2 linked regions of the Bosea sp. 685 genome follow. The protein of the gene in region 1 interacts with the protein of each later gene in a pairwise test. Links are inferred from orthologs where the notes say so. Each region holds a gene or a part of one and is shown in the gene's direction. Other genes may lie near its edges. The genes, in order: RMR04_RS09190 and ftsH.

Evidence for each region.
Region 2: the proteins of RMR04_RS09190 (region 1) and ftsH interact in binary tests that used the Escherichia coli proteins (3 or more experiments, as listed by UniProt). The link is inferred for Bosea sp. 685 from one-to-one orthologs.

What each region holds. Positions count from the first base shown.
Region 1 is NZ_CP134779.1:1,664,873-1,670,984, forward strand. Bases 1,458-4,457 are described here. They hold RMR04_RS09190 (protease modulator HflC), read left to right. Parts: upstream 1,458-2,495; coding sequence 2,496-3,419; downstream 3,420-4,457. Other genes in these bases: hflK (FtsH protease activity modulator HflK), read left to right, coding at 1,458-2,499; RMR04_RS09195 (DUF2065 domain-containing protein), read left to right, coding at 3,440-3,631; RMR04_RS09200 (Do family serine endopeptidase), read left to right, coding at 3,871-4,457. Outside these bases: RMR04_RS09170 (RidA family protein), read left to right, coding at 1-24; RMR04_RS09175 (GNAT family N-acetyltransferase), read left to right, coding at 167-649; RMR04_RS09180 (dihydrofolate reductase), read left to right, coding at 654-1,169; more of hflK, read left to right, coding at 1,321-1,457; more of RMR04_RS09200, read left to right, coding at 4,458-5,391; phosphoserine phosphatase SerB, read right to left, coding at 5,507-6,112.
Region 2 is NZ_CP134779.1:1,106,891-1,112,928, forward strand. The notes cover bases 1,119-4,044. They hold ftsH (ATP-dependent zinc metalloprotease FtsH), read left to right. Parts: upstream 1,119-1,581; coding sequence 1,582-3,507; downstream 3,508-4,044. Other genes in these bases: tilS (tRNA lysidine(34) synthetase TilS), read left to right, coding at 1,119-1,471; glmM (phosphoglucosamine mutase), read left to right, coding at 3,760-4,044. Also shown: tol-pal system protein YbgF, read left to right, coding at 1-419; more of tilS, read left to right, coding at 416-1,118; more of glmM, read left to right, coding at 4,045-5,103; RMR04_RS06340 (outer membrane protein), read left to right, coding at 5,473-6,038. UniProt on the Escherichia coli protein: Acts as a processive, ATP-dependent zinc metallopeptidase for both cytoplasmic and membrane proteins. Plays a role in the quality control of integral membrane proteins.

The sequences.
Region 1 (6,112 bases):
ATCATCGTGACCGCTGCCGCCTGAGTGCGGCCTTCTGCATGTCACGTCGGTTCTGCCGGCTGGCGCTTTTCCGGGTTATGCGCGAGACAAATCGTGGCGTGTCGGCTTGCCGATTCTCCTTCATGTTTCCATGAGCGCGGCGGTCGTCGTCGCAGGGCCTCTCGCCATGAGCTTGACCATCCGCCCCGCCCGTCCAGACGAGGCTGGCCTCGTCCTCGGTTTCATCAGGGAACTGGCCGAATACGAGAAGCTGCTGCATGAGGTCGCGGCGACGGAGGCTGACATCGCCTTGGCGCTGTTTGGCCCGAACCCGCGCACATTCTGCGACATCGCGGAGTGGGAGGGCGAGCCGGTCGGCTTCGCGGTCTGGTTCTACACCTATTCCACCTTCTCGGGCCGGCACGGCATCTGGCTGGAGGATCTCTATGTGCGGCCCGGTCAGCGCGGGCGCGGCATCGGCAAGGGGCTGATCGCGAACCTTGCCAGGCGCTGCGTCGAGGAGGGACTGCCGCGCCTGGCCTGGTGGGTGCTGAACTGGAACGAGCCGTCGCGGGTGTTCTATCGCTCGATCGGAGCCGCCGCGCAGGACGAGTGGACGGTGAAGCGGCTCGAAGGCGAGGCTTTGGCGCGGTTGGGGCAGGGGAACTGAGACGATGGCAGCGCTTCCCCTCGTCATTGTCGCAGCCATCGCTGACAACAATGTCATCGGCGACGACAACAAGCTGATCTGGCGATTGAAGACCGATATGCGGCGGTTCCGCCGCCTGACGACGGGTTGCCCTATCATCATGGGGCGCAAGACCTATCTCTCGATCGGCAAGCCGCTGCCGGGACGCGAGACGATCGTGCTGACGCGCGATGCGCATTTCAGCGCAGAGGGCGTGCATGTCGCGCATTCACTTGAAGGAGCGCTCGAGCTCGCCCAGAGCCTGGGCGGCGCGATGGGCGCGCATTCGGTCATCATCGGCGGCGGCACGGAGATCTATGGCCAGGCCCTGCCTTTCGTCGACCGGCTCGAACTGACCTTCGTGCATGCGGCGCCGCAGGGCGATGCGGTTTTCCCGGACTGGAATCGCGCCGCCTTCGAAGGTGTCGCACGCGAAGAGCACCCCCACGGTCCCGATGATGAGCACGCCTTCACCTTCGCGACGTTTCGTCGCCGGCCATGAGCCGGCTTTCCGTTGACGATGAATGGCTTGCGCCGTTGACGAATCCATGTCCCATGCCCAAGTCAGCGCCACGGCCCCGCAAGGGCGCTGACAAATGGCCGGCATTCGCCTATTGCACGGCCTGACACGAGCGTAAGGGAACGGCGCAAGTATGCCTTGGAGCAACCAGAGCGGCGGTAGTGGGAGCGGTGGCGGCGGGGGTGGACCCTGGGGCAATCGCGGTGGAAGCGGCGGCGGTGGCGGCCCTTGGGGCGGCGGCTCGAATGGCGGCGGCAGCGGTGGCGGTTCGCCGCCCGATCTGGAAGAGATCCTGCGGCGCAGCCAGGACCGGCTCAAGAATTTGCTTCCGGGCGGCAATGTCGGCGGGCGCGGCCTGATTCTCGGCGTGCTCGTCCTGGTGCTGGTCTGGCTCGCGACCGGTGTTTATTTCGTGCGCCCCAACGAGGTCGGCCTCAACACCGTCTTCGGCAAATATATCGGCAAGACCGGCGAAGGCGCCAACTGGAACTGGCCCTATCCGATCGGCGGCGTGATCAAGCCCCAGGTGACCAATGTCGTCACCACCGAGGTCGGCTTCCGCACGGTCGAATCGGTGCGCACCTCGCGGCAAACCGACGTGATCGAAGAGAGCCTGATGCTGACCGGCGACGAGAACATCGTTGACGTCGACGTCATCGTGCAGTGGCAGATCGACCCCGTCGCGCCCGAGAACTACGTCTTCAATATCCAGGATCCGCCGGGCACGGTGAAGGCCGTTGCCGAGAGCGCGATGCGCGAAGTCGTCGGCCGCCGCAACATCCAGCCGGTGCTGACCACCGATCGCGGCGCGATCGAGACCGAGGTGCGCCATTTGATGCAGGAGACGTTGGACACCTACAAGGCCGGCGTCCAGATCCGCCTCGTGCAGATGCAGAAGGTCGATCCGCCGCAGCAGGTCATCGATTCGTTCCGCGACGTCCAGGCGGCGCGCGCCGACCAGGAGCGCCTGCGCAACGAAGCGCAGACCTATGCCAACCGCGTCGTGCCGGAAGCGCGCGGCCGTTCGGCACAGCTCGTCCAGTCGGCCGAAGCCTATAAGGACCAGACGGTGGCCGAAGCGCTGGGTCAGGCGAGCCGTTTCAATGCGGTCTATGCGCAGTACAAGAATGCGCCGGCCGTGACCCGCGAGCGCCTCTTCATCGAGACGATGGAGCGCGTGCTTGGCGGCACCGATAAGGTGATCATCGACCAGAAGAATGGTAGCCAGGGCGTCGTGCCCTATCTGCCTCTCAACGAACTCCAGCAGCGGCGCACGGCGCCGGGCGCTCAGCAGGGAGGAGCGGTCCGATGAACGGTTCGATCCTGCGCCTTGGTGCGCTCATCCTCGTCGGCCTCGCCGCGGTCCTGCTCTATGCCGGCACCTTCGTCGTGCAGCAGACGCAATCGGCCATCGTGCTGCAGTTCGGGCGAGTGCGCACCATTGCGACCGCGCCCGGGCTCTACTTCAAGCTGCCGGCGCCGTTCGAGACGGTGACCTTCCTCGACAACCGCATCCTCGATCTGGACTTGCCGTCGCAGGAAATCATCGCCTCGGACCAGAAGCGGCTCGTCGTCGATGCCTTCACGCGCTACCGGATCTCCGACCCGCTGAAGTTCTATCAGGCGGTCAACAGCATCCCGCGCGCCAACTCGCAGCTTGCCTCGATCGTCAACGGCAATGTCCGCAGCGTGTTAGCTGAGGCGAGCTTTACCGCCATGGTCCGTACCGACCGTTCGCGCTTGATGAGCCGTATTCGTGACGATGTGAACCGTGAGGCGGCGCGCTTCGGCATGACCGTCGTCGATGTGCGCCTGCGCCGCGTCGATCTGCCGGCTGCCAACTCGCAAGCCGTGTTCCAGCGCATGCAGACGGAACGTCAGCGCGAGGCGGCCGAAGCCCGTGCGCTCGGTGCCCAGCAGGCGCAGGAGATCAGGGCGCGTGCCGACAGGGATTCGACCGTGATCGTCGCCGAGGCACAGCGCCGTTCGGACGAAGTTCGCGGCGAGGGTGAAGGCGAGCGCAACCGCGTCTTCGCCGAAGCCTTCGGCAAGGATCCGGAGTTCTTCGCGTTCTATCGTTCGATGCAGGCCTATGAGGCCAGCATCAAGCCGGGCGATACGCGCATGGTGCTCTCGCCCGATACCCCGTTCTTCCGCTTCTTCAATGGGCCGCAAGCCCAGCGGGATGCGGGCGCGACGACCACCGTGCCGGCCGCGCCGGCGCGGCCCTGATTCGAACCCGGGCGCCGCGTATGTGGGATTTCATCGCGGCGCTCGGCCTGGTTTTCGCCATCGAGGGCATCCTGTTCGCGGCGGTGCCGAACCTCGCCAAGGATGCTTTGCGCAGCGCAGCCGAGACGCCGGTCGACCGTATGCGGTTGATCGGAATCGGCTCCGCCGTGCTCGGTGTCGTCTTGGTCTGGCTGGTGCGCGGCGGCGTTTAGGTAAGATCTGCTTGCAAGCGGCGGGCGGACCGTCGTTTCAGCATCGGATTGGTGCCCTCGCGTCTGCCGGCCTCTCGCAAGGCTCCTGCGTGGGGCGGGCTTGGCCGTGCGGGATGCCCGATGACGCGATCGTGCACCGCGATTCACGCTGCATCGCGCTTCCGCCGTATTTTCAGGTTCATTACTTCAGCCTATTCTGGCAGGCTGATTGCCTGCCCATTCTTCTCATGAGGACCCTGATGGCATTCAAACAGTCTCCTCTTCGGCTCGCCCGGATTGCACTGGTCTGCAGCACGGCTCTGCTGCCGCTGGGCGCCGTCTCGGCTCCCGCGCAGGCGAATTCGCCGGTGCTGGCCGGCCAGGTTTCGCTGGCCGATCTCGTCGACAAGGTCATGCCCGCGGTGGTCAACATCTCGGCGGTGACGACGGGAGATGCCAAGGGCCGCACCCTGCCGCAACTGCCGCAGCTCGGCCCCGACACGCCCTTCGGCGACCTGTTCGAGGAATTCTTCAACCGGCGCGGCCAAGGTCGCGACGGCCAGAACCAGCAGGGCGAGCGCCAGGCGCCGCAGCCGCGCCGCTCGCAATCGGCGGGCTCGGGCTTCGTGATCGACGCGTCGGGCATCGTCGTGACGAACAACCACGTCATCGGTGACGCCAACGAGATCACGGTGATCTTCCCCAACGGCCTGCGCCTCAAGGCCGAGGTCATCGGCAAGGACGCCAAGGTCGATCTCGCGGTGCTGCGGGTGAAGCACGACAAGCCGCTGCCTGCGGTCAAGTTCGGCGATTCCGATGCGATGCGCATCGGCGATCCGGTGATGGCGATCGGCAATCCGTTCGCGCTGGGCGGTTCGGTTTCGTCGGGTATCATCTCGGCACGCAACCGCGACATCAGCCAGGGACCCTACGACACCTATATCCAGACCGACGCTGCCATCAACAAGGGCAATTCTGGCGGGCCGCTGTTCAACATGGCGGGCGAGGTCATCGGCATCAACACGGCGATCCTGTCGCCGACGGGCGGTTCGGTCGGCATCGGCTTTGCCGTGCCGTCCTCGCTCGCGGCCAATGTCGTCGAGCAATTGCGCGAGTTCGGCGAGACACGCCGCGGCTGGCTCGGCGTGCGCATCCAGAGCGTTGACGATGCCACCGCCGAGGCGCTCGGCCTTGGTACGGCGCGTGGCGCGCTGATCGCCGGCATCGACGACAAGGGACCGGCCAAGCCCGCGGGCCTCGAGATCGGCGACGTGGTCGTCAAGTTCGACGGCAAGGAGGTCAAGGATTCGCGCGACCTGCCGCGCATCGTCGCCGCGACGCCTGTGGGCAAGGATGTGCCTGTCAGCATCGTGCGCAAGGGCAAGGAAGAGGTGAAGACGGTCAAGCTTGGCCGCCTCGAGGATGGCGAGAAGGTCCAGCCCGCCTCGGCACGCACGCCGGCGGAGCCTGCCAAGCCTGCCGTGACCAGCGCTCTCGGCCTCGAATTCTCGCCGCAGACCGAGGAGCTGAAGAAGCGCTACGCGATCAAGGACGGCACCAAGGGCGTCATCATCACCAAAGTCGACCCGAATTCGAACGCCGCGGATAAGCGCATCTCGGTTGGCGAACTGATCGTCGAGGTCGGCCAGGAGCCGGTGAACTCGCCTGAGGATGTGACCAAGCGTCTCGATGCCTTGAAGAAGGACGGCAAGAAGTCCGCCTTGCTGCTGGTCTCGAACGCGCAGGGCGAGGTCCGCTTCGTCGCGGTATCGATGAACTAACACTGGGCGTCATGGATTTGCGAAAGGGCGGCCGTCGAGGCCGCCCTTTTTCGTGTTGTCGCCTTGGAGGCTTTGTTCCGGAGCGTCGAGATTCCGGAGCTTCCAAGGTCAGGTGCTACCTGACGATCTCCGCGCCGGTATAGCCCTGGGCATAGAGCAGCGCCGTCAGATCGGCGTGGTCGAGCCGCGCATGAGCGGCGGCGGCGACCGCCGGCTTGGCGCGGAAGGCTGCGCCCAGGCCCGCTTCGCCCAGCATGGCGAGGTCATTGGCGCCGTCTCCGACGGCGAGCGTCTGTGCCGGGGCGAGGCCAAGACGCCCGCGTAATTCCAATAGCGCATCGAGCTTGGCCTGCTTGCCGAGGATCGGGTCGGCGACCTCGCCGGTCAGCACGCCCTCATGCGCGAGCAGGACATTGGAACGGTGCTCGTCGAAGCCGATCGTCGTGCTGATCGGCCCGGTGAAGACGGTGAAGCCACCCGAGACCAGCGCGGTATAGCCGCCATGGGCGCGCATGGTGCGCACGAGGGCCGAGCCGCCCGGCGTCAGTGTGATGCGGTCAGTGATGATCTCGCCGACGACCGAAAGCGGCACGCCCTTCAGCAGAGCGACGCGCTCGCGCAGGGCCGGCTCGAAGGCGATTTCGCCGCGCATGGCGCGCTCGGTGATGCCGGAGACCTTCTCCTTGAGGCCGACATAGGCGGCGAGCTCGTCGATGCACTC
Region 2 (6,038 bases), 560 kb from region 1 along the record:
GTGGGCCGAGCGTGGCCGCGGCGGGCGGCGTGAGCTCGGCCAAGGAAGCCTATGACATCGCCTACGCCTCGGTGCTGCGCAAGGAATACGAGCAGGCCGAGATGGGCTTCCGCCAGTTCCTGCAGAGCTATCCGCGCGACCGGCTCGCGGCCGACGCGACCTATTGGCTGGGCGAGAGCTATTTCCAGCGCCAGCGCTATCGCGAGGCGGCCGAGCAGTTCCTGAAGATCTCGCGCGAGAACCCGCGTTCCACCAAGGCGCCTGACAGCCTGCTCAGGCTTGGCATGGCTCTGAACGGGCTGGGCGCGCGCGATCAGGCCTGCGCCACCTACGCCAAGGTCGGCGTTGACTATCCCGCCGCCTCCAGCGCCGTGCGTCAGGGCGTCGAGCGCGAGCGCCGCCGCTCCGGTTGCGCTTGAGCGCGCTGCCGGCCTCGGTCGCGGAGCACGAGCCGATCCTCGCCGGCGAGGCGGAGGTGCTTTTCGCCGATCTCGCCCATGAACCCAGATTGCTCGTCGCGGTCTCGGGCGGCCCGGATTCGGTCGCGCTGCTGGCTTTGCTCGCTGAATGGGCAGGCCATCCCGGGCGGCCCGCGATCGTCGCCGCGACGATCGATCATGGTCTGCGCGAAGGTTCCGCGGCCGAGGCGCAGGCCGTGGCCCGGCTTTGCGATGGGCTCGGTGTTCCTCACGCGCTCCTGCCCTGGCTCGGTCCAAAGCCCGCGACCGGTTTGCAAAATCGGGCGCGAACAGCCCGCTACCATCTGCTCGCCCGCGAGGCCGAGCGGCGCGGCGGCGCGGTGGTCGTCACCGCCCATACGCTGGACGATCAGGCTGAGACGCTGCTGATGCGGATGGCGCATGGCTCGGGACCGGCCGGGCTTGCCGGCATGCGGGCGCGCAGCCGCCGGGACGAAATCACGCTGGCGCGGCCGCTGCTGAGCGTCTCCAAGGCGCGGCTCGTCGCCACGGCCCGGGCACGCGGCCTGTGGTTCGCGGCCGATCCGAGCAATCTCGACCCGCGCTTCGAGCGCGTGCGCTGGCGCATGCTGATGCCGGTGCTGTCGGAGGCCGGCCTCGACGCCGGTCGCCTGGGGACGCTGGCGACGCGGCTGGCGCGCATGGAGAGGGCGTTGGCAAGCCGGGCCGAGGCGCTCTGGCCGGCGATCGTTATGCCCTGCGACGAGGCTGGTGCGGTCAAGCTTGGCTTTACTGCCCTGCTCGACCATCCCGAGGAAATGCTGCTGCGCCTGCTGGCGCGGGCCGTCGATAGCGTCGGCGCCGATGAAGACACCGTGGCGCGGCTGGAGAGGCTCGAAAGCTGCGGTTTTGCGTTGATCGAGGCGGCGCGGGCGCGGTTTGCCTTGACACGGACATTGTCGGGGTGCGTGCTGACGCTTGGTCGCGATGGCGTCCTTTGCGTGCGGCGCGAGCCTGTCCGCAAGCGGGGCGTTCACCCTGCGGCGTCATAAGGTCTGGTCGATTGGCCCGTTTCCCTTGGCAAGGGCGTGTGCCGCACCTAGATTAGCCTAGCAAACCCTTGGCCTCCTCCGGCATTCCGGCAGGCCCGATCGGACTGGTGATGAATCCGAACTTCCGTAATTTCGCCCTTTGGGTGGTGATCTTCCTGCTGGTTCTGGCGCTCGTCACGCTCTTCCAGAGCCCAAGCCAGCGCGCCAGCACCAATGAAATTCCCTATAGCCAGCTGATCAACGAGTCGGAGGCCGGGCGTATCGCCAATGTCGTGGTCGCCGGCCAGGAGATTTCCGGCACCTTCTCGGATGGCCGCAGCTTCGTGACCTACGCGCCTTATGGCGACCCGGCACTGCTCAAGACCTTGGCCCAGAAGGGCGTTCAGGTCTCGGCGCGGGCGCCGTCCGAGGGCACGCCCTGGTTCATGGCGCTGCTGGTGAACTCGCTGCCCTTCGTCATCTTCATCGGCCTGTGGATCTTCATGTCCCGCCAGATGCAGAACGGCGCCGGTCGGGCCATGGGCTTCGGCAAATCCAAGGCGAAGCTCCTGACCGAGGCGCATGGCCGCGTCACCTTCGAGGATGTCGCCGGTATCGACGAGGCCAAGGAAGACCTTCAGGAGATCGTCGAGTTTCTGCGCGATCCGCAGAAGTTTCAGCGGCTCGGCGGGCGCATCCCGCGCGGCGTATTGCTGGTCGGTCCTCCCGGTACCGGCAAGACCTTGACCGCGCGCGCCGTCGCCGGCGAGGCCAATGTGCCGTTCTTCACCATCTCGGGCTCCGACTTCGTCGAGATGTTCGTCGGCGTCGGCGCGAGCCGTGTGCGCGACATGTTCGAGCAGGCCAAGAAGAACTCGCCCTGTATCATCTTCATCGACGAGATCGACGCGGTCGGCCGCCATCGCGGTGCCGGCCTCGGCGGCGGCAATGATGAGCGCGAGCAGACGCTGAATCAGCTCCTCGTCGAGATGGACGGCTTCGAGGCGAATGAGGGCGTCATCATCATCGCCGCCACCAACCGTCCCGACGTGCTCGACCCCGCGCTGCTGCGTCCGGGCCGTTTCGACCGCCAGATCGTCGTGCCGAACCCCGATGTCGCCGGTCGCGAGAAGATCCTGCGCGTCCACGTCCGCAAAGTGCCGCTGGCTCCCGATGTCGATCTCAAGATCCTGGCCCGCGGTACGCCGGGCTTCTCGGGCGCCGACCTGATGAATCTCGTCAACGAGGCGGCTTTGCTCGCGGCGCGTCGCGCCAAGCGGATGGTCACCCATGCCGAGTTCGAGGACGCCAAGGACAAGGTCATGATGGGCGCCGAGCGCAAATCCATGGCGATGTCCGAGGAAGAGAAGAAGCTGACCGCCTATCACGAGGCCGGTCACGCCATCGTCGGGCTTTATGTCCCCGCCGGTATCCCGGTCCATAAGGCGACGATCATCCCGCGCGGCCGTGCGCTCGGCATGGTCAAGTTCCTGCCCGAGGGCGACCGCTACTCGATGAAATTCAAGGAGTTCACCTCGCAGCTCGCGGTCGCCATGGGCGGGCGCGTGGCGGAAGAGATGACCTTCGGCATGGAGAACGTCACCTCGGGCGCGACTGGCGACATCCAGCAGGCGACCAAGATGGCGAAAGCCATGGTCACCCAGATGGGCTACTCCAAGGAACTCGGCATGGTCGCCTATGGCGACAACCAGGAGGAGGTCTTCTTGGGCATGTCGATGGGTCGGACGCAGAGCCTGTCCGAGGCGACCGCGCAGAAGATCGATAGCGAGGTCCGCAAGCTCGTCCATCAGGGCTATCTCGATGCCACCGCGATCCTGACCGAGCACCACGAGCAGTTCGTCGCGGTGGCCGAGGCGCTGCTCGAATTCGAGACGTTGACCGGCGACGAGATCCGCGACCTGATCGCTGGCAAGCGCCCGGTGCGTGAGACCGACGACACGCCGCATGCGCCGCGTGGTTCGGCGGTTCCCAGCGCCGGCCGCGGCCGCAAGCGCGGCGAACCCGACGCCGGGCTGGAGCCGCAGCCGCAGCTCTGAGGCGAAACCTCTCCCGATTGGAAAAGGCGGCCGTATCGGCCGCCTTTTTTCTTGTGAGCCACAGTTTTCTCTTCTCGAGATGAGGCTCTGGTTTCGAGTGTAGCTGCCCGGTCGCAGCCAATGGCAGCGTCTTGCGCCTGCTCCGCCCCGTGGTCGGATAGGATTCGTCACAAATCGTGAGAAGGCGGAAACCAATTCCGGCTATAGAAGGAAGCCGGATCGAGCCTGCGGGCTCGTGTGGACAGAGCAAACATGACACGCAAATATTTCGGAACCGACGGCATTCGCGGGCGCGCCAACGGCGTCATCACGCCCGATCTCGCCCTGAAGGTCGGCCAGGCGACCGGCATTGCCTTTCATCGCGGCGAGCATCGCCACCGCGTCGTCATCGGCAAGGATACGCGGCTCTCGGGCTATATGATCGAATACGCCATGGTCGCGGGCTTCACCTCGGTGGGCATGGATGTGATGCTGCTCGGCCCGATGCCGACGCCGGCTGTCGCGATGCTGACGCGCTCGATGCGTGCCGATCTCGGCGTCATGATCTCGGCTTCGCACAACCCCTATGAGGATAACGGCATCAAGCTGTTCGGCCCCGACGGCCACAAGCTCAATGACGAGGTCGAGGCCGAGATCTCGGCCCTGCTTGATTCCGATCTATCGCCGCGGCTCTCAACCTCGCCGATGCTCGGCCGGGCCAAGCGTATCGAGAGCGCCCATGCCCGCTATATCGAGTTCGCCAAGCGCACCCTGCCGCGCAATATGAGCCTGGAGGGTCTACGGATCGTGGTCGATTGCGCCAATGGCGCCGCCTACAAGGTCGCCCCCGAAGCGCTCTGGGAGCTTGGGGCGGAGGTCATCGCGATCGGCGTCGAGCCGGACGGGCTGAACATCAACAAGGATGTCGGCTCGACCCATCCCGCCGCCTTGATCCAGAAGGTGCGGGAATTGCGCGCCGATGTCGGCATTGCGCTCGACGGTGACGCCGACCGCGTGTTGATCGTCGATGAGCAGGGGCAGGTCGTCGATGGCGACCAACTCATGGCCGTGATCGCGCGCAGTTGGCAGGAGGATGGGCGACTGTCGCAGCCCGGCATCGTCGCGACGGTGATGTCCAATCTCGGCCTGGAGCGTTATCTCGGCGGTCTCGGCCTGTCGCTGGCGCGGACCTCAGTCGGCGACCGCTATGTGCTCGAGCATATGCGCGCTCATGGCTTCAATGTCGGCGGCGAGCAGTCCGGCCACATCATCCTCTCCGATTACGGGACGACGGGCGATGGGCTGGTCGCTGCGCTGCAGCTTCTTGCTGTGGTGAAGCGCAAGGACAAGCCGGTCTCGGAGGTCTGCCACTGCTTCGAGCCGCTGCCGCAGATCCTCAAGAATGTACGCTACAAGCAGGGCCAGCCACTCAAGGAGAAGCCCGTGGTCAGCGCTATCGAGGCGGCAACGCTATTGCTTGGCGCAGGCGGGCGGCTCGTCATCCGCCCGTCGGGCACCGAACCGGTGATCCGGGTGATGGCGGAGGGCGATGACGCTGACCTCGTCATGCGCGCGGTCGACGATGTCGTCGAGGCCGTGACGAAGGCGGCTGCTTAACGACAACTCGGCCTAGGCCGGAACCAGGTCGTCATTCCGGGTCTACACTTGCCGGGTCTACGCCTCGCTGCGCCCGGAATGGCGACGCGTTACCCAGACAAGACAATAGGAAGAGGCTGTGTCACCAGACAGCCGCGAAGGCTGCGCTTTCAGCTTTTTCACCCACTGCGGATATCGGCGGATTGGCTGGCCGTTAACCCGAAACCCGTTGCGGTTAGGAATTCGGTAAGTATTGAGGCGAGCTTCATTCTTTTTTCAGGTTAAGCGTTAGGGTTAAGTCTCATTTAAGAAATCCCTGCCAACGTCCTTCCTATCGGTAACTCGCGCGAGCTGCGTTCTTGGCGTCGCGCAAACTCGAAGGACACTGCCATGGGCAGCCTGAAAATCCTTGCGCTGGCAGGCGTCATGGCTGTCAGCGCCTCCGCGCTCGCAACCGCCGCCGATTATATGCCGGCTCCGCCGCCACCCGAGCCGCTCGGCCTCAAGGGCTCGATCTCGAGCGGCGTCTATCTCCGCGGCGATATCGGTGTCGGCTATCAGTCGATCAGCAAGTATCATCAGGACGATGTCGCGGCTTTCGGCGGCAGCTTTTTCGGAGCGGCCGAAGGCAACCACGCGGTCTTCGGCGGGCTCGGCATCGGTTACCGCTTCAACAACTGGTTCCGGGTCGATGCGACCGGCGAATATCGCGGCGGCTCGACGATCGGCGTCAACGACATCATCTACAACCCCTTCGCAGGGGTGAACCAGACGAACACCTACAAGGGCAACCTGTCCTCGATGGTGGCGCTGTTCAACGGTTATGTCGATCTGGGTACCTGGAACTGCCTGACGCCTTATATCGGCGCCGGTATCGGCTATGCGTCGAACAGGATCACGGGCCTGACCGATCAGGGCATCGTCGGCATCTCGCCGACGCTTGGCACGGCGGCCAG